4 regions of the Lysinibacillus sp. GW823-FHT06C08 genome follow, and region 2 is predicted to be linked to each of the others. Evidence: riboswitches for the same ligand, from Rfam matches in the RefSeq annotation. Region 2 holds a riboswitch; each other region holds the start of a gene.
What was found. A riboswitch is a leader RNA that binds a small molecule or an ion and turns the genes downstream of it on or off. The one in region 2 is predicted to bind thiamine pyrophosphate.
Positions count from the first base shown of each region.

Region 1 (5,252 bases), on a different contig from region 2:
GGGACTTGCAATGACAGCAACCTCTTTCACAGTCGGATGCTTCATCAGCGCATCCTCTACTTCAAAAGGTCCAATTGTGTAACCTGAGGAAATAATAACATCATCTCCGCGGCCTTCAAACCAAAAATAGCCGTCCGCATCTTTATAAGCTCGATCCCCTGTTATATACCAATCACCACGGAATTGTAAATTAGTACGTTCAGGATCATTTAAATATTTTTTAAAAAGTGCAGGTGTTTCTCGATGAACAGCAATATCACCTACTTCTCCTATAGCAACTGGCTCGCCAAAATCGTCTATAATGTCAACCGTATTGCCTGGCGTAGGTTTACCCATCGAACCAACTCTTGCGTCCATACCAACCATAGTCCCTACAAGAAGTGTATTCTCAGTCTGACCATAACCATCTCGCACTTGTAGATGGAAAGTGTCTGAGAATTTTTTAATGACATCACTGTTCAATGGCTCACCTGCTGAAACAGCTTGTCGAATTGAACTGATGTCATACTCCTGTAAATTTTCAAGTGCTGCCATAAAACGATATTCTGTCGGTGTGCAACATAAGACATTCATCTTAAATTTTTCAAGCAACGCTAAATATGTTGCTGCATCAAACTTTCCTTTATAAACAAATGCAGTGGCACCGCTGCCTAAAATCGCGAGAAACGGACTCCAAATCCATTTTTGCCATCCTGGTGCTGAAGTTGCCCATACAATATCATTTTCTTGTACTCCTAGCCAGTGTGGGGCTGTTGTCCGTAAATGTGCATAGCCCCAGCTATGAGTATGCACAGCAGCTTTCGGGTTACCTGTTGTGCCACTTGTGTAAGCTAAAAAGGCATGGTCTGTACTTTTTGTTGGTGTAGAACTTATGTAAGTTGTTGGTTGCTTTCGCATTTTGTCTACTAACGGCTGCCATGGTTCATGTGCATTACCGATAACAAATTGCTGTATATTTTGTAAATTCCCTACTTGATCAAATTGCTCAATATAAGGCTCAAAGGCTACAACAGCTTTAGCATCAGCATGATGAATACGATACTCAATATCTTTTGTTCTTAGCATTTCAGAGCTTGGAATGATTATTAAACCCGCTTTTAATGCAGCAATATAGACAATGTATGCTTCTACTGAGCGTGGTACCATCACTAAAATGACATCACCTTTAGTTAATCCACTTTTTGTAAAGACATGTGCCGCCTGATTCGCTCTTTCAAGTAAATGTGCGTAGGTGATAAATTGTACATCAGAATGCTCATGATAAATAATCAATGCATTTTTAGTTGAATCCTTTGCATATTTTTCAAATTCATCTGTTATGTTATACCATTCTGGTGCTACTAATTCTTGTCTATTCATGGCAAATGCCCCCTTTTGTTAAGACACATTATACTCCTTTTCTAGTATTTTCAATGGTTTACACTTGATTTAAGTAAAGTCATGACAACTATCATGCTTAGCTATATGGCATCAGTCACGTTTTGTCGATAGGAAAACTTGCTATTGAATACATATGAAAAGTATGGTACATTTTGGTCAACTATAAGCAAGATTGCAGGGGGACTCATAAAGAGTTGAGAAGGTAAAACCTGACCCTTTGAACCTGTTAGTTAATACTGACGTAGGGAGCAATGAACATCGTTTTTTCAGATGAAAGGCTCTTTTTCGTGCATTTTTACGTAAAAAGGGCCTTTTTTGCATGCTTACGTCCACCAATAAAGGAGGACTAAAATGATTTTTCAAACAATTCGTCAACAACAACCGCTTATTCACTGTATAACTAATTATGTCGTGGCTAATTTCCAAGCCAATGGTCTATTGGCATTAGGTGCCTCTCCTGTCATGGCTGATGATAGCCATGAGGTGGAGGAAATGGTCGCCATTGCAGACGCTCTTTTAATCAATATTGGTACACTAAATGACCGAACAAAAGAATCAATGCTGTTAGCAGGAAAAAAAGCAAATACCCTTGCCATTCCTGTTATATTAGATCCGGTTGGCGCAGGTGCCACAGTTTATCGCAAGGAAACCGTACACCTATTACTTTCAGCTATACAATTTGCAGTCATACGCTGTAACAAGGGTGAGCTTGCGGCATTAGCCAATGTAGAATGGCAACAAAAAGGTGTTGATAGTGGTGAGGGATTTATTGCCATAGAGACTGAGGCTACACTATTGGCTCAACGCTACAACTGTATAGTCATTGTTACAGGCAAACATGATTTTATGACAGACGGTGTGCAGAGCCAATGGATTACAGGTGGAAATTCACAAATGACTGAAGTAACGGGTACAGGCTGTTTACTTAGCGCTATATGTGGAGCAGCCTTCTCTTCAGGAGATGATCCGTATAGCCAATTAGCGGAAACACTGACATACTATAAAAAAGCAGCTGAGTTAGCATCCGCATTTACAGAGGATATCGGGGATATTCAAATTGCTTTGCTTAATGCCTTACATCGTCTTTCAAAGGAGGGTGAGGCATCATGCATATTGTAACGACAATTGCAGGCTCGGATAGTGGCGGTGGCGCTGGCATTCAGGCTGATTTAAAAACATTTCAGGAATTAGGGGTTTTTGGCACCTCCGTTATTACAGCATTAACTGCTCAAAACACAATTGGTGTAACAGGGGTTTTCCCAATTGACGTTGACTTTGTTGAAAAACAATTTCATGCATTACTTGAAGATTTTTCGATTGCTGCGATTAAAACAGGGATGCTTTATTCCTCGGAAATTATTCAAGGTATTGCACACATTATTGACGATTTAAAAATCCCACTAATTGTTGATCCCGTTATGATTGCAAAAGGTGGAGAAAGCTTACTGCAGCAAGAGGCTATCGAGGCCATGCGCATGTCTTTACTTCCTCTTGCTACAATTGTGACACCAAATATACCAGAAGCAGAGGCACTTACGGGAAGAAAAATAAATCATTTCTCGGATATGGAGGAAATTGCTCAATGCTTTTTCCAACTAGGTGTTCAATGTGTCATCATTAAAGGTGGGCATCTACCCAATTCGTTATATGCAATTGATTATGTATTTATAAAAAATGACAAATCATTTTCCATGCAGTCTCCTCGTATTTCGACGGAAAACACACATGGTACAGGTTGTACATTTTCAGCAGCTATCACGGCTTTCCTTGGTCAAGGTTTGTCCATTGAAAAAGCTATTATCGAAGCTAAAAAATTTATACAATTAGCCATTATGCACGATTTAGACATTGGTAATGGTCATGGGCCCACAAATCATTTTGCTTATCAGTTGCATAAAGGTGCCTGCGAGGTGAAATTACTTGAAACGTGAAGATTTACAGCTTTATTTTATTATGGGTACAAGCAATGTTTCCCAACAGGAACCTTTAGCTGTACTCGAACAAGCGCTGCGGGCTGGCATTACTATGTTTCAATTACGTGAAAAGGGTCCTAATGCATTAACAGGATTAGCTTATGAGCAATTTGCCCGCCAATGCCAAAAACGATGTCAACATTACCGTGTGCCGTTTATCATTAACGATGATGTGGATCTAGCAGTTCGACTTGGTGCAGATGGTGTTCATATTGGCCAAGATGATGAACAGATTGCCATTGCACGTAAAAAAATGGCAAACCGGCTCCTTGGCGTTTCTGTACATTCACAGGAAGAGCTACAAACGGCTATTGACCATCATGCGGACTATGTAGGAATTGGACCTATTTTTGCCACAACATCTAAAAGTGATGCACAACCACCATGTGGCACAATTTTTTTACAGCAAGCTTCCAAATTGCAGCCTAACTTTCCCATTGTAGCCATAGGTGGAATAAATTGGACAAACGCTAATGTTGTTTTGCAAGCTGGTGCTGACGGAGTTGCTGTTATTTCTGCTATCTGTGACAGTAAGGATATTGAACAAACAGTATCCATGTTTAAGTCTTTATCTCGCATAAAAAAATGATTGATAAACAAACTAAAACCAGTGCCTTTTACGGTCACTGGTTTTGAGTTTATAAATGCTTAGTTAGCATTTATTAGTTGTTGTTGTTTGGCATACCTTTTAATTGAGATTCTGCCATTTGTACAAGACGTTTAGTGATTTCACCACCAACGGAACCGTTAGCACGAGCTGAAGCGTCAGCCCCTAATTGAACACCAAATTCTTGTGCAATTTCGTATTTCATTTGATCAAGTGCTTGTTGTACACCAGGTACTGCAAGCTGGTTTGAACTGCGGTTGTTGTTTGAAGCCATGTTTCTCACCTCCTTGTGAATATAGAATGTGCGTTATTAGATTTTTAATACAAAAAAAATAAAGGTAAAATGTACCTCTATTGGCATTCGGCGAACTATACAAAAAAGCCGTCTCAAATAAGCTATTTGAGACGGCTTTTGAAATTTTGATTTATAAAAGATCAGCAAACTTATCTTGCTTTTGCTCTTCTTCTTTCTTAGGGAAAATATAGACCTCACGATTTTTGACCGCGCGTGCTATCAGTTCATCAAAATCAGAAAAGCTTTCGTAATGCTCAACCTTTTCGAGCTTAGGCTTTGTTTTAGGACTAGCAGGCGTAAAGATTGTACAGCAGTCCTCAAAAGGCTGAATAGATGTTTCATATGTGCCGATTTGTTCAGCTAACTCAATGATTTCTAATTTATCTGATGAAATTAACGGTCGTAAAATAGGTGTATTCGTTACTGCATTTATTGCTGTTAAGCTTTCAAGTGTTTGACTTGCTACTTGTCCAAGACTTTCTCCTGTGACAATCGCAAGAGCACCGATTTCTTCTCGCACTTGATCTGCAACTTTTAACATCATACGCCGAGTTGTTGTCATTGATACATTAGAAGGTACTTTTTCTTTAATCAGAACTTGTATTTCAGTAAAAGGAATAACATGTAATCGTATATTAGCTCCAAATTTCGTTAACTCATTTGCAAGCACTTTTACTTTTTCCAATGAATTTTCGCTTGTATAGGGCGGACTAAAAAAGTGAATGGCTTCTAAACGGACTCCGCGTTTCATCATTAAATAACCTGCAACTGGACTATCAATACCACCTGAAAGCATTAACAATGACTTCCCGTTTGATCCTACAGGCATTCCGCCTGCACCTGGAATGACTTGTGCCATCATATAGGTTGCATCATGGCGGACTTCTACACGTAACTCAATATCAGGTCGCTTCACTTTAACAGATAAATTATTAAATTGAGGTAAAACATATCCACCAATCTCCCGTTGAATCGCGTGTGATTCTAATGGGAAGGT
Region 1 is NZ_JBXAHN010000004.1:151,822-157,073, forward strand. Features, by position in the region: gene mbcS (acyl-CoA synthetase MbcS) at 1-1,359, opposite strand, end outside; TPP riboswitch at 1,547-1,645, shown strand; gene thiM (hydroxyethylthiazole kinase) at 1,732-2,499, shown strand; gene thiD (bifunctional hydroxymethylpyrimidine kinase/phosphomethylpyrimidine kinase) at 2,487-3,311, shown strand; gene thiE (thiamine phosphate synthase) at 3,301-3,942, shown strand; gene AC1Q6O_RS12440 (alpha/beta-type small acid-soluble spore protein) at 4,016-4,234, opposite strand; gene thiI (tRNA uracil 4-sulfurtransferase ThiI) at 4,386-5,252, opposite strand, start outside.
Region 1: it holds a riboswitch for thiamine pyrophosphate, as region 2 does, so the genes downstream of both, thiM (hydroxyethylthiazole kinase) here and thiT (energy-coupled thiamine transporter ThiT) in region 2, are expected to answer to the same signal.

Region 2 (5,252 bases):
TTAAACAACTTCAACAAATAGATGGATTTGCGAAATCATGTCTAAGCTTCATCAACAAAGTAGAAGAAACAGAGAGAGAGCTTCGTTTACTTGAGAGTGAGGCAGGTCGAGTGAAGGAGCTGTATGGCTTATTAAATGGGCAAAATTCGAAAAAACTGTCCTTTGAACGATATATTCAAATTAATTATTTAGATCAAATTACAGAGGCAGCCAATATTCGTCTTTATCATTTATCTAACGGTCAATTTGAACTTAGACGTTCAGACAGGCTTGAAAAGCATGCCAAGCAAAGTGGACTTGGGCTTGATGTATATGATGCTTACACAGATCAATTACGAGATGTTAAAACGTTATCTGGTGGTGAAAAGTTCAATGCATCATTAAGCCTTGCTCTAGGAATGGCAGATGTTATTCAAAGCTTCCAAGGCAATATTCATATTGAAACCATGTTTATTGATGAGGGCTTTGGCTCGCTCGATGAAGAATCATTAAATAAAGCAATAGACACATTAATCGATTTACAAGATTCTGGACGAATGATTGGTGTCATCTCTCATGTGCCTGAATTAAAATCAGCGATGCCAGCCGTTTTACATGTCGAAAAAACATTGAATGGACATAGTCAAACACATTTTGAAATAAAATAAAGGAAGGTGTATTTCCGGTTTAAGGAAATACGCCCTCCTTTTATTTTTTTCGAGAACTGACTGTAGAAGTTGTCCCTTTTTTTGCTGCCATCACTTTTTTTACGATTGGTATAACAATAGGCGCTAATTTAACAGCGGTTTTCACTACTTTTGATACTTTCATCAAAAACACAGCTCCTTTTTAATTACTTCTACCTGTTTATTTTAAAAATGAAACATTAGCGGATAACTCGAACGGCTTGAATAATATTCCATATAACAATTCCGAGCGAGACAATTCCGTAAATGGCGAACGAAATGAACCAAATGATCATGACTGTACTATTACTTGAAGTGGGGTCTAAACTAAATGTAGAAAAGACAAAGACAATGAAAAATAAGATCCCAAATACGAAAGGAATTAGATGGGACACTAATGCGCGAATAGAATGTCTTTTGATGTCAGCATCTTTCGTAACGAAGTAAACAATTAATGGTACGATGAAAGGAGCAAAGAAAATACTGAGATAACTAAAGGCAGATAATATTTTTTGGTTCTCCATAGTTGTACCTCCTTTTTTAATATTTACGCATGGAAAACAGTAAAGTTTCAAAAATTAAGTATGGAAGAGGTTGTAATCATTCCGTGCTTTGCGTACAATGAAAGTGTTCAAATTAAATTCAGATGTAACGACCACAAGGGGAGCTGATGATGTCAGCTGAGACTGGGCACGTAATGCCTTGACTCTTTGAACCTGTAAGCTAACACTTGCGTAGGGATGTGGATAGAAACCGACACTTGTACGATGTGAGGCTCTGTCCTGACATCGTTTTTTCATTCTTAAGAATAAAAAGGTGTCAGAGCGAATCAAATCAGCGCATTTCTATTCCTGCTCTTGTATCCTACATCGGAACAAAGGAGAGAATATGTATGGACAAAAAAAGACTATTAATGCTAGTGGAGATTGCAATATTTGCAGCGATTGGCCTCGTGCTCGATCAGGTCTCCTTTAAAGTATGGGCACAAGGTGGCTCTGTTAGTCTTGTTATGGTACCAATTATGTTAATTGCATTTCGCTGGGGTCTAGTAGCTGGCCTAACAACAGGCTTGCTTGTAGGTGTTATGCAAACCATGTTTGGAGCTTATATTGTACACTGGCTTCAAGGTTTATTAGATTACGGTGTTGCTTTCACAGTTGTAGGGTTAGCGGCCATTGTACGCAGACCTTTACTGGAAGCAGCAAATCAACTAAACAAAACAAAAATGGCGCTTTATATTATTGTAGGTACTGTATTTGCAGGCTTCTTGAGATATGCAGCGCACACTACTGCTGGCGCGGTATTTTTTGCAGAGTATGCCGGCGATCAAAATGCGTGGATCTACTCGATTATTTATAATGGTACCTATATGCTGCCCGCAACAGTATTAACAGCTATTGTGGGAGCGTTATTATTCACAGCGGCTCCACAACTAATGCAACGTAAAGCATAATGCCAACCCCTTCATATTGGTGAAGGGGTTTTTTATGTAGTCGTAAGAGAATAGAGCTCTTAGCACTTTGCCAAGAAGGCAGGCATACAATATTTAAAGCGTTTAGCGTTATACGCGTAAAAAGTTATGTTATATTAAAGAGTAGATATTAGATGAAAGGGACGTTATACATGATTGTAAAAACGCAAGAAGAAATTGAAGCTTTTAAAAAAATTGGACGCATTTGTGCAGAGATTCGTGAAGCGATGAAGGCTGCTACAAAACCAGGTGTCACAACACTTGAACTAGATGAAATTGCTGGTCGAATGTTTGCTGAGGCAGGTGCCATTTCAGGACCAAAAGGAGAATATGACTTCCCAGGATATACTTGTATAAGTGTCAACGAGGAAGTAGCGCATGGTATCCCAGGTAAACGTGTTATTCAGGAGGGAGATATCGTCAATATCGATGTTTCAGGCTCTTTAGATGGCTACTTTGCCGACACGGGTATTTCATTTGTAGTTGGTGAAGGCTATGAAGACAAAGAAAAACTATGTCGTGTTGCCAAAGATGCTTTTGATCGTGCTATGACAAAGGTAAAGGCTGGCTCTAAATTAAATCAAATCGGTAAAGCTGTAGAGCGCGAAGCGAATGCTAATGGCTTAACAGTTATTATGAATTTAACAGGCCATGGTTTAGGTCGTTCTTTACATGATGAACCAAATCACATTTTAAATTATTACGATGCATGGGACTCTACGATTATGAAAGAAGGCATGGTTCTTGCAGTTGAGCCATTTATCTCAGCAAAAGCAGAGCATATTGTAGAAGCTGGTGATGGTTGGACATTCATTACACCTGATAAGTCTCTTGTTGCTCAAATTGAACATTCAGTAATTGTTACAAAAGATAAACCAATTATCCTTACTTCATTAGACGAAGAATAGGATTACAAAAAAATCCTGCACACCAAATTATTTTTGGTAGGCAGGATTTTTTTTAATGAATAAAATACCAACTAAGAGTACACCACATAAAAATAATGCAGCTGTTGTTACGAGTAGCTCATCAAAACCATTATGTAAAGCGATTCCTATATAAGCCCATATAAAAACACTTGGATACATGATATCAAAGTGATGAAAGCGGATATGTAGCGCAATGGCTCCACCTAATGTCAGTAAAATAACTGCCCAAAGAGGAGTGCTTAGACCAAAACCGTTCCAACCATAAGCTGTTAACGTAAAGCTAATATTTGTGATAAAAATAAATGTCATCCATGCAAAATAAATGGCGAAAGGAATACGACCCGACAGTGATTTGTCATGAATTGGATACGTATTGTACAGCATAAATAAATACAAGACTAAGAGTAAGGTAATGCCGAGAGAAACAATAAATAATTCATGATGCCATACATATATCGTTAATGCTTGTAAAATATTTATGCAACTAAAGAGCGCAGACTGTTTCATAGATGTCTTTTTGATGTTCATCACTAACCAATAACCGATTAATAAATAAATGACAATCCAAATTATATGACTTCCATCAACAGGTGCAAATACCACCGAAAAACGATTAGAAATTTCTAAAAAAGATTGACCGTTAAGTTTCATGAAAAAGGATGAAAAGGTTAGGATGAGTGAGACAATATAAGAAATTGTCATCAATAAAAACCGAGGCATGCTTTCCTCTCCCTTCGTGTTAGATTGTATAGGGAAAAGACAAATAAGTATAGTACCGTCACTCAATTTATTATAACGGAAATTTCCATCAATGTATCGTGTTGTTTTGCTAATACTATCTACAATTTACCATCTCAATAGGCATCCATTTATTTCTTTAGTACAATAAGAATATATCCAGATTAAAGGAGTGAAGCTTTATGACGCAAAACATAAAAAATTTAGACCTATCTATTGAACTAGATAAAAAGATGTATAAAAAGAAATTACAAGTACTCCAATATGAAATGTTAAATGCCCAACAATTTTTATTAAAGAATAAAATAGGTTTAATTTTAGTGTTTGAAGGTATGGATGCAGCTGGTAAAGGAGGAGCGATAAAACGTTTAATTGAACGTGTTGATCCACGTGGCTATGTCGTCCATCCAATTTCAGCTCCACAGCCACATGAATTACGCTATAACTATTTACAGCGGTTCTGGAGAAAGCTACCTCAGCACGGGCAAATCGCTGTCTTCGATCGTTCATGGTATGGTCGTGTATTAGTAGAACGAATTGAAGGATTCGCGACGAAGGACGAATGGTCTCGTGCCTATGAGGAAATTAATAATTTTGAAAAGATTTTAACTGCGGGAGACTACATAATTATTAAGTTCTGGCTTCATGTTTCAGATGAAGAGCAATTAAAACGTTTTAAGGAACGAGAACAAAATCCATACAAGTCTTGGAAGCTGACAGACGAAGATTGGCGTAATCGAGAAAAGTCACCGCAATATGTGGAGGCTGCCAATGAAATGTTTGAAAAGACCGATAAGAAAAATGCTCCGTGGGTTTTAGTAGCTGGAAACGATAAAAAATATGCGCGTGTGCAGGTGCTACAAGAAACGCTTGCACATATTGAACGAGAGGCATTGAAACGTGGACTTCATTTAACTAATGTATTAGACAAGGCGCATTTAGAGGATGCTGAGTCATCTAGCCTGGACGTGTTAAATGAGAAAAAGAAGTAAAAGATAAAATATGAATGATGGTGCTATGACATGAAGACATGAGCTGTTTTAGTTGTAGCAGCATCTTTTTTTACATACAATAAGGTAAAACTAGGGGTACCCCCCCGTAATTTCCGATGCTTGAGAAGGTAGTATAAATTTTTATCGATATTGATTGGAAGGCTAGTGTGGAGAAATGGTGCTTAAAATTTGGAATTTATTAAGAAAAAAGGGTGGGAATGTGGTAACAATAAAGGGGGAAAAATGCTACATCCGCACATTCCAAGAAAATGATGCACGAAGTTTAACAGGTCTCGTAAGCCGCAATAAATACTTTTGGTCAACATATGAGCCTTTACAAAGACCTGAATACTATACAATCGACGCGCAATATAAAAAAATTCAAGAAAGTTTATATTTAATGGATTCAAAGCGAGAATTTACTTTTGGTATTTTTGAGCATGGTACTAATAATCTA
Region 2 is NZ_JBXAHN010000010.1:48,279-53,530, reverse strand. Features, by position in the region: gene AC1Q6O_RS19655 (SbcC/MukB-like Walker B domain-containing protein) at 1-647, shown strand, start outside; gene AC1Q6O_RS19650 (small protein YxzF) at 688-810, opposite strand; gene AC1Q6O_RS19645 (magnetosome magnetite crystal formation protein family) at 866-1,189, opposite strand; TPP riboswitch at 1,316-1,423, shown strand; gene thiT (energy-coupled thiamine transporter ThiT) at 1,558-2,118, shown strand; gene map (type I methionyl aminopeptidase) at 2,289-3,044, shown strand; gene AC1Q6O_RS19630 (TspO-related membrane protein) at 3,072-3,767, opposite strand; gene AC1Q6O_RS19625 (polyphosphate kinase 2 family protein) at 3,986-4,795, shown strand; gene AC1Q6O_RS19620 (GNAT family N-acetyltransferase) at 4,971-5,252, shown strand, end outside.

Region 3 (5,252 bases), on a different contig from region 2:
CTTTGGTTTAGGTGGTTATTTTAAAACGCCAATTGAAACATTATTACCTGTTGAAATGGAAATTAAGGGGAAAGAACAATTACCTTCATTAGGACTTGTCATTGTACTAGATCGCTCTGGTAGTATGTCAGGATCCAAGCTAGAGCTTGCAAAGGAAGCAGCAGCACGTTCAGTTGAAATGCTACGTGATGAAGATACATTAGGATTTATAGCATTTGATGATCGACCATGGGAAATTATAGAGACTGGTCCTCTGAACAATAAAGAAGAGGCAGTGGATACCATTTTATCTGTTACACCAGGAGGCGGGACAGAAATCTATGGTTCACTTGCAAAAGCATATGAAAACCTAGCAGATATAAAACTGCAACGTAAGCATATTATTCTTTTAACGGATGGACAATCACAGCCAGGAAATTATGAAGATTTAATTGAACAAGGAAAAGATACTGGAATAACTTTATCAACAGTGGCTATTGGTCAAGATGCGGATGCTAACTTATTGGAAGCTCTGAGTGAGATGGGAAGCGGACGTTTCTACAATGTTATCGATGAGCAAACTATTCCTTCCATTTTATCTCGTGAAACAGCTATGATTTCCCGTACGTACATTGAGGATAACCCATTTTATCCAATACTCTATCATGCAGGGGGATGGAATACGCTATTTGCCAATGGCGTTCCACAAATGAATGCTTATATCGGAACAACCGCAAAGCAGGGTGCTACCGTCGTGGCTGAAAGCGAAAAAGAAGATCCGGTGTTAGCACAATGGCAATACGGTCTTGGCAAAACATTCGCATTCACTTCTGATTCAACAGGAAAGTGGTCGGGCGACTGGGCAAGATGGCAAAACTGGGGCACATTTTGGCAAACGCTTATTTCACAAATGCTCCCAAGTTATAATGATGTTGCCTATGATGTAAGAATAGAATCAGATGGGTCCTTTATGATTACAGATCCTACAAATGAAGCAGCCTTTTTAGATATTGTTGCGGTTAATGAAGCTGGTGAAGAGTTAGACACACAGCTTGAAACTATATCAGCCTCTCAGGTGCGTGCTGTAGTACAAGCTGACCCGGGATTAATCTTCTTCCGTATCGCTGATGAAAAGGAAACGATTTATCAGGCTGGATTAAGTGTTCCCTATAGTGCTGAGTATGAACTTCTTCCTGCTAATGATAAATTAATAGAAGAATTAACCGAACAAACTGGTGGTGCTATTTTAAAAGAACCACAAGAAGTGTTCCGTGACTTTACAAAGCAAGGGGCGGATCGTCAAAACATTGCGACATGGCTTCTCCTTGCAGGTATGCTCTTATTCTTTATTGATATTACAATAAGACGCTTTGGCTGGAATTTCCTAACGAAGCCGAAGAAAAAGGAGCAAATTGTAGAGAATCACCCCGTACAGGCAGAAAACACGAACGTGGCACAATTATTAAAGGGTATGAAAAAACGCCAATAATTTAGTTAGATGAAAGCAGTGCGAATTATTTCGCACTGCTTTTTGTATATGCATGGAGACAAATCCTCTAAGTTATATCAACAACGTTATTTAATAAAAAGAGCGGGAATTAAAATATTTTACTAGCACGGTTTTACGCAAACTGCTAGCTACTACAATACCTAAGATTGCTCCAATTGAACTTGATATTAAAAAGGCAGGCATGAAAAATAAGGCCGCTACGGATGTCCCCATAAGTAACTTTGCATAGGGCACTGCTACAAGCGATGCGAGAAGACCAGTGCCGATCACTTCACCCATACCAGCTAGCCACATTTTACTGCTATATTTATAGGCAAGACCTGCGCATAATGCTCCAATAATACTACCAGGAATGGCTAACAGTGAGCCTGTTCCTGTAAGGATACGAATGATAGCCGTAACAAAGGCAACTACAACTGTAGGTACGGGTCCAAGTATAATGGCTCCTATTACGTTAATAGCGTGCTGCACAGGGTAGGCACGAGCAATCCCAGTTGGAATGGAGATGAACGTAGAGCCTGCAACGGCAATCGCTACTAATAAAGCCATAATTGTTAATTTTCGAATAGACATGATAGGTGCGCTCCTTTTCGTTTTAGCCACTAGGAAAATGAAAAAAGCCGCTTCCTTCAAACGACAGGAAGCGGCCTTGCTTATACACTGAAAATAGCAAGAAGCGCCACTTCCCTCCGCTAGCATGAACTAGATCAGGTTCGAAGGGTCCGTATATAACCATATACGTCTCAGCCTTTAAAAGACTCCCCTAGTGGTAAGTATTTTTTAGAAGTGTAACATACTTCAATCAATAGTCAATAAGCTTTGATGATTAGTGTGAATCTGGATGCATAAGCTGTGGTGCCTTTTTCAATGTCCAAATCAGGGCAAGGAAGAAGCAGGCTAATAAGATAATGGCACCAAAAATATAAGGACTATTCATATTCCAGTCAAATAAGAAACCAGCTAAAGCGGGTCCAATCATATTTCCAAGACTCATATAGGCATTGTTCAAGCCGGCTGCAAACCCTTGCTCTGTTTCAGCAAGTTTTGAGATGAGTGTATTAACAGCTGGACGAATTAATGTTGTTGCCGTAGAGAAGATGGTTGCTACAACTAATATTAGTGCAAAACCTGAAACAAATAATATTAAGAAAATAGCAATGGAGGCAATAAATAAATTGACCAAAACTACTTTCATTTCACCAAAGCGTTTAAAGAGTGGCGTTATGATAAACATCTGTACAATTACCCCAAATGCTCCACCAACCACTAGAATGGTAGCAATATCGCCAGGTGAGTAATTAAATTTTTCTGTCACAAATAGTGATAAGGTTGTTTGGAAGTTAGCAATCCCAAATGAGAATACCATCATAATAATTAACATAACAAAATAAGGCATATGTACAGAGCGAGCCATCTGTTTCACCAGATTATCTTGCTTTTGTCTATTTTGCGCAGTATTTGGCTTTGTAGATGGTAATAAAAAGTACGATAAAATAGACGCTAAAATGGCGGCAGCTCCCGCCATGAAAAATGGAAAATGTAAGCTAACCTTTGCGAGGAAACCACCAATTCCAGGGCCAATCATAAAGCCGAACGACATTGCAGCTCCTAACATACTCATTCCTTTTCCGCGTTCTTCATAAGTTGTCACGTCTGCTACAAAAGCCATAATAGGAGGTGCAACAAATGCAGAGCCAAGGCCACCTAAAAAGCGTGCCAAAAAGAGCATCCAAACATCTGTAGAAAGGCCAAAACCGATTTGTGCAAGTCCTGTTAGTATAAGACCGAAAATAATTAAATTTTTCCGCCCATACAGGTCAGAAAGATTCCCAGCAATTGGAGAAAATACAAATTGTGCCAAGGCGAACGTTGCAATAAGCATGCCTAGAACTTGTCCTGCTGCTCCAAATATTCTTAAATATTCCGGCATTACAGGAATAATAATTCCAATACTCCCCATTGCGATAAACATATTAAACATTAATATATACAAAGCCGCCTTATTGGACTTCTGCTGGGTCATCGAAAAACCCCCTTTATGTAATCAAATATAGTACAGTCTATCATAAAGAATTATGGCTGGCTAATAGTTGAGATTGCTGTAACTGATCCAATCGTTAGAATGGTTTTCCAGAAAAGTTTTTTTCTCAGAAAACTTCACAATGTAATAGTATCTAATTGATTAATAAACATGAATAGTTAGGAGAGCGTATGAACTTTTTGCTAGAAGTAATTTTGTTGAAATGAAATAGCGTGATAAAAGTGAATAATATTGTTTAAGATGAAGCTATGATGGGCATATGTATTGGCACGTAGTATCTATGGTCTTTTCTTTGATCTAGAGGTGAAAATGATTGTTAGCTTAAACATAGACCAAAGGGATTATAGGAGAGGGGGCTGCGAAGATGAACTACTACAGGCTACTAGTAGAATTGCTTTCTAAATATAGTAATACAACTGAATGCTTACATAAAAAGGGCGAATTGGTTTCTAGACCAATTCGCTCTTATAAATTATCGAATACTCATTTTAAATTCTAAAAACAGCTCATTATATTTACCTAAGTAATCTGGGCCTAAGTTTTTATAGACCTCTAATGTATCACGTTGCTCTTCAGAAGGGTAATAGCGTTCATCAGCAACTACTTCAGGGTCCATTAAGTCCATCGCAGCGATATTAGGCGTCGAATAGCCAACATAATCGGCATTTTGAGCACCAGATTCAGCACTTAGCATAAAATTGATAAAGGCATGTGCACCATCAATATTTTTTGAGGTTTTTGGTATAACCATATTATCGAACCATAAATTGGAGCCCTCTTCAGGAACAGCAAAGTCCAACTCTTCATTTTCAGACATCATGTCCGCTGCCTGACCAGACCAAGTGAGGGCCACTGATGCTTCATTATTGATCATTAATGGTGTAATTTCATCCCCAATGATCGCTTTTACGTTTGGCGCAAGTGTAATCAGCTTGTCAGTTGCTTCACGCAATTCATCGTTATCCAATGAATTCAAGGAGTGTCCAAGACTATTTAAACCCATCCCAATCACTTCGCGGGCACCGTCTACTAAAAATACTTTTCTTTTTAATGAAGGATCCCATAAATCGTCCCAGGAGGAGAAATCTAAGTTCCCAACTAGCTTTGGATTATATACAATTCCTACTGTTCCCCAGAAGTAAGGAACTGAAAATTGATTGTTATCATCGAATGGTAAATCTAAAAAGTACGGATCGATATTTTTAAAATTCGGGATTTTTGCTTTGTCTAAAGGAATCAATAAATTATCTTCCTTCATTTTTTCAATCATATACTCAGAAGGGACAGCAATATCATACGCTGTACCACCTTGCTGTATTTTAGTCATCATAGCTTCATTGGAATCAAATGTTTCATAAATGACATGAATACCTGTTTCTTTTTCAAACTCTTTCAATAGATCAGGATCAATATACTCTCCCCAGTTAAAGATGGTTAAAGTGTCTTTTCCACTTTTTCCTCCACCCGCACTTAAGGCGTCAGCAGCATAAAATAAAAGGGCAGAAACAACAAGTATAGCGATGGTCGCTTGAATTAATGACTTCATTGTTGTCCCTCCGTTCTTTTGCTTGTGCGACTTGTAATGAAGTAATAGCCAACCACAACGATAACTGTTACAAAGAATACTAAACCGGAAATAGCGTTAACTGTTAGAGATATTCCCGCGCGAGCCATCGAGTAGATTTCTACCGATAATGTACTGAAGCCATTGCCGGTTACGAA
Region 3 is NZ_JBXAHN010000001.1:579,399-584,650, forward strand. Features, by position in the region: gene AC1Q6O_RS02605 (VWA domain-containing protein) at 1-1,468, shown strand, start outside; gene thiW (energy coupling factor transporter S component ThiW) at 1,559-2,062, opposite strand; TPP riboswitch at 2,157-2,264, opposite strand; gene AC1Q6O_RS02615 (MFS transporter) at 2,316-3,512, opposite strand; gene AC1Q6O_RS02620 (ABC transporter substrate-binding protein) at 4,003-5,076, opposite strand; gene AC1Q6O_RS02625 (ABC transporter permease) at 5,073-5,252, opposite strand, start outside.
Region 3: it holds a riboswitch for thiamine pyrophosphate, as region 2 does, so the genes downstream of both, thiW (energy coupling factor transporter S component ThiW) here and thiT (energy-coupled thiamine transporter ThiT) in region 2, are expected to answer to the same signal.

Region 4 (5,252 bases), on a different contig from region 2:
AAGGTGTTGCAAAAGCAATGGGTCTTTCATTAGAAGGTATGGATCTTACAAATCCATACGTAAAACAACCAACAAACGTTTAATATTCCACTTATTATTGATATCCAAATCCAACTTTTACTCCATGTGAATGTATAATTCACGTGGAGCTTTTTTGTATTCGTCTAGGTTCAAGCGTTCACTTCTATTTGCAAATGCATATATTACTTTTATTCATCTCCCCTATTAAGTTGTGAAACCAACATAAAAAAAGGCTTGTGTCTAGTAAATAAACACAAGCCTCGCACTATTATTATTGATAGATTTGACTACCTGCCTTTTTAAACTCCGCTGACTTTTCCCTCATACCTTCATGGATGGCTTCTGTTGTATTTAAATCCTTTTCTTTAGCATAATTACGAATATCCTGGGAAATTCTCATGCTACAAAATTTAGGCCCGCACATTGAACAAAAATGAGCCGTTTTGGCTCCTTCTGCTGGCAATGTTTCATCATGATATTCTACTGCACGCTCTGGATCAAGAGAAAGGTTAAATTGATCGCGCCAGCGGAACTCAAAACGCGCTTTTGACAGTGCATCATCCCGTTGCTGTGCACCTGGGTGACCCTTTGCTAAATCTGCAGCATGTGCAGCAATTTTATAAGTAATAACCCCTACTCGAACATCCTCCCTATTAGGTAAACCTAAATGTTCCTTCGGTGTCACGTAGCAGAGCATAGCAGTTCCAAACCAACCAATCATCGCCGCTCCAATAGCAGATGTAATATGGTCATAACCTGGCGCAATATCTGTTGTCAATGGACCTAATGTATAGAAGGGAGCTTCCTTACAAACCTCTAATTGCTTGTCCATATTTTCTTTAATCAAATGCATTGGAACATGACCTGGCCCTTCCACCATTACTTGAACATCATGCTTCCATGCGATTTGCGTTAATTCGCCTAATGTTTCCAGCTCCGCGAATTGTGCTTCATCGTTAGCATCCGCGATTGACCCTGGGCGTAAGCCATCTCCTAATGAGAAGGCTACATCATAAGCTTTCATAATTTCGCATATTTCCTCAAAATGAGTATAGAGGAAGTTCTCTTGATGATGGTATAAGCACCACTGCGCCATAATGGACCCACCCCGAGACACAATACCCGTTACACGGTTTGCGGTAAGAGGGACATAACGTAAAAGGACACCTGCATGAATAGTGAAATAATCTACCCCTTGCTCCGCTTGTTCAATAAGCGTATCACGGTACACCTCCCACGTTAAATCCTCAGCCACACCATTCACTTTTTCTAATGCCTGATAAATTGGTACTGTCCCAACGGGTACTGCAGCATTTCGAATAATCCATTCTCTCGTTGTATGAATATGCTTGCCAGTTGATAGATCCATAATATTATCAGCGCCCCAGCGTGTAGCCCATGTCATTTTTTCGACCTCCTCTGCAATCGAGGATGATACGGCTGAATTTCCAATGTTCGCATTAATTTTCACATGGAAATTACGACCGATAATCATTGGCTCTGCCTCTGGATGATTAATATTGGAAGGCATAATAGCTCGGCCTGCTGCAATCTCTGAACGTACGAAATCTGGGTCCATATTTTCGCGTATCGCTACAAATTCCATCTCAGGTGTAATAATTCCCTTTCTAGCATAATGAAGCTGTGTGACATTTCTACCCTTCTTTGCACGTAAAGGCTTTCTCACCAATTCCGGGAAGACATTTTCATGGATACGTGGATCATCAGCACGACGAAAACCATTATCCTCAGGTTTAATCGTACGTCCTCCGTATTCCTCAACATCCCCTCGCTCTTGTATCCAAGGACTTCGTAAAGCAGGTAAGCCTTTTGTAATATCCACACGAAAGGCCGGATCTGTATATGGTCCACTCGTATCATACACTCTAATCGGGGCATTTTCTTCATCTCCAAAGCTACCAGTCGTCGGACTTAATGCAATTTCACGCATTGGTACTAATATATCTGGACGAGATCCTTCCACATAAACCTTTTTACTTCCTTCAAAGTTAGACATAATCGTAATGTTCTTTTCACTAATTGCTGACATGAGCTACTTCTCTCCCTTAAATATATTATAGGCAAGGACCGAATCTAGCTCACCCAACAATCAAATAAAATAAATAAAGGCCGAATCCAAAATAATAATTGGATCCGGCCATGAATGTAAAGGGTCTATTGATTGCACGTAATAGGCAATAGCTTCTTAACTTTCCCACGCTGGTATGAGCCAGATCAGGTCCAAAGGGTCAAGAAACCTCTATGCGTTTCCCTCTCAGCCTGACTCATCAGACCCCCCTAGTTAATACTATTCAGTTTGATGCTAGTGTAGCAGATATTGCTAAGAGATGGAAGTTATCATTTAAATATTTTCTATTAGGTAAACATTACATCCGCAATATAAATCACAATCGTGACCGTTATACAACTCACAATGGTTGAGAATAAAACGGTTTGTGCAGCTGTTGCCGACTCTACATCATACTCTAATGCTAGACTTGAACTGTTGCGGGATGTGGGAAAAGCACTTGCTATAAATAATGATTGTGCCACAACCCCATCTAAACCCAGCGTATAGATAATGACTAAAGCCACGGCTGGTCCGATAAATAATCGCGTGAAGCAGCTGACGAATACTGTTTTATTAAACATCGTTTTGATCTCCATCTGAGACAATTGGGCGCCTAGCGTGATTAATGCAACGGCAATAAAACCATCTGCTACATGGTCTATTGGTATTTTAATAAACTGCGGAATGCCAATATCAAAATAATTCATGCCCACACCGATTATTAAAGCGTGAATAATAGGCATTTTTATAAAGTCCTTAAAAATCGCCATGCCCGATTTAGTAGAGGAAATTAAATTATATAAACCATACGTATATGTTGTCATGTTTTGAAAGATAACGAGTATAACCTGGATGGCTACACCAATAGGTTGAGTGGCAAAAATCATTTGAGCTACCGGAATCCCATAGTTCCCAGAGTTAATGAGTACTACACTATTTTTAAAAACAGCCGCCTCAGTTTTGGCGAGGCCAAGCCCTTTCGCTAAAAAGTGACTAAGCAGCATTTGACTACCGATAAAAAGTACAACAAACAATCCGACTTCTCCTAGAACAGACAGCTTTATATTCGTCTCATATAAATTAATAAATACAGCGGCTGGCATAAAACAATATGTAATAAGCTGTGATAATGCTTTTAAATTAAAGCGAAATTTCTTTTGTAGAATAGCACCTAGTACAAGTAATACTAAAATAGGTGCGACAATTTGAAAGAAAATCATTCCAAGATACACCATATTGATGTCCCCCCTCCCTTTTAATAGTAGTGTCGATCATGCACTTGGTCAATGACACTTACTTTCATAATTAAAACCGTTGATTTCCACTACGGACGGGGCGCGCCTTGTTCCTATGGTTGAAAAGATTCAAAAAATCAAATCAATGAACGAGAACAATGTACACAATGTAAGAATTACCAAAACTCATTCATGGCCATGTATGATTAGGCAGCAAAGAATTATTTTTCATGAAGTAAAAATGAAAAAGGAATCGAGCATGAACTTCTCGATTCCTTTTATCAACAGTCTGAGCTACCTTTAGATTTTAGGTAGCCTTTTTCTTTACGCAAGCTTAAATAGATTAACTACCTCTTGCAGTTCATTAGAGATATCATTCATATTTTGCATAGACTCTGCCACTTTTTGCAATTCTGCTTGTTGGTCCATTGCAGAGGCACTTACTTGCTCAGCAGAGGCCGCTGTTTCCTCTGATATAGCCGATATACTTTGAATGGACATAATCGCTTGATTTTTATGCTCTAACATAGTAGACAACTGTGTCATTAGTTCACTAATAGAAGTTGCAATTGCACGTGACAAATCACTATTATCTTTAAAGGCCAATTGCGTGCTTTGTACGGACTCATTTTGAGATTGCATTAAGTCTGCATTTGATGCAATGACTGCAACTGTTTGCTGAGAATTTTCTAAAATACTTTCTACCGTGCTTTTAATAATTTCTGTTTCAGTTTTTGATTGCTCTGCCAACTTTCTTACTTCTTCCGCCACGACAGCAAAACCTTTTCCATGCTCACCAGCTCGTGCAGCCTCAATACTTGCATTTAAAGCTAATAGATTAGTTTGCTCCGTAATGCTTTGAATGGAGGCAATAATTTGATTAATATTGGCAATATTAGAAGCTAGCGATTCCATTTGCTGCTGAATACGGCTGTTCATCTCATTCGTCTCTATATTATGTTCATGTAAACTTAGAACCTCTTGCATGCCTTTTTCTGTTGTCACATTTGTCTTGTTGGATAAATCGTCCATTTCATTCGAAAGCGCAGTAATAGCGTCTATTTGATCCGATAAATCCATCATACGATAGTTCGTTTCTTCAGTATCCTCTGATTGCTTCGATGCACCCTGTGCAATTTCATTAATGGCTACTGATACCTCTTGACTAGAGGACACGATTTCATTAAACGCCTCATGTACCTGGTTAGAAGATTGGTTCAATAGAGTCGTGGAGTTTAACACCGCTTTAATAGCACTATTAGTTTTATCCAACATATTATTATAGGCCAATGCGACTGCCCCAATTTCATCTTGTTTAATATATTTATCCTCTACCATTTGTGTTAAATCACCTGCTGCTGCTGTTTCAATTGAAGCACGTAAAAACTTGAGCGGCTTTAACTGTTTGTAAATAAATAGTACACTTGCAGCAGTCATCAAGGCTACCATTATAATGGATGCTATAATCGTATATATAAATACATGGTTATATGTTTCTAAAATTTTTGATTCAGCTAATACGATTTGAACGGTCCAAGTTTCGTCAATGTCCTCTAAAATCATTGGAGCAAACACATTATAAGCTTGATCCTTTAGTTCATTAGACTCTATGTACATACTTGTTAGCTCGCCGTTTTCCATTGTCTTACTTATGCTTGTCCAAGCAGGGTCGTCTTGCATATTTTGCCCATCCAGCTCTTTACCGAAGCTGTTAGCTGTTAGTACACCGTTATTTGTAATAATTGCCGCATAGCCGCCTTCCGGAGCAACAGACTTTGTCAGCTCATTTAAATAATCAATCGATACATCCGCCGTCAATACACCAAAAAACTTCCCTGAAGCATTGACTAATGGTACAGAAATTGTGGTCATTAGTACGGTTTGACCGTTTACACTATAGTCATAGGGCTCCGTTAAAACGGTCC
Region 4 is NZ_JBXAHN010000011.1:14,339-19,590, forward strand. Features, by position in the region: gene AC1Q6O_RS20070 (catalase) at 1-83, shown strand, start outside; gene thiC (phosphomethylpyrimidine synthase ThiC) at 293-2,071, opposite strand; TPP riboswitch at 2,217-2,331, opposite strand; gene AC1Q6O_RS20080 (AEC family transporter) at 2,398-3,327, opposite strand; gene AC1Q6O_RS20085 (methyl-accepting chemotaxis protein) at 3,652-5,252, opposite strand, start outside.
Region 4: it holds a riboswitch for thiamine pyrophosphate, as region 2 does, so the genes downstream of both, thiC (phosphomethylpyrimidine synthase ThiC) here and thiT (energy-coupled thiamine transporter ThiT) in region 2, are expected to answer to the same signal.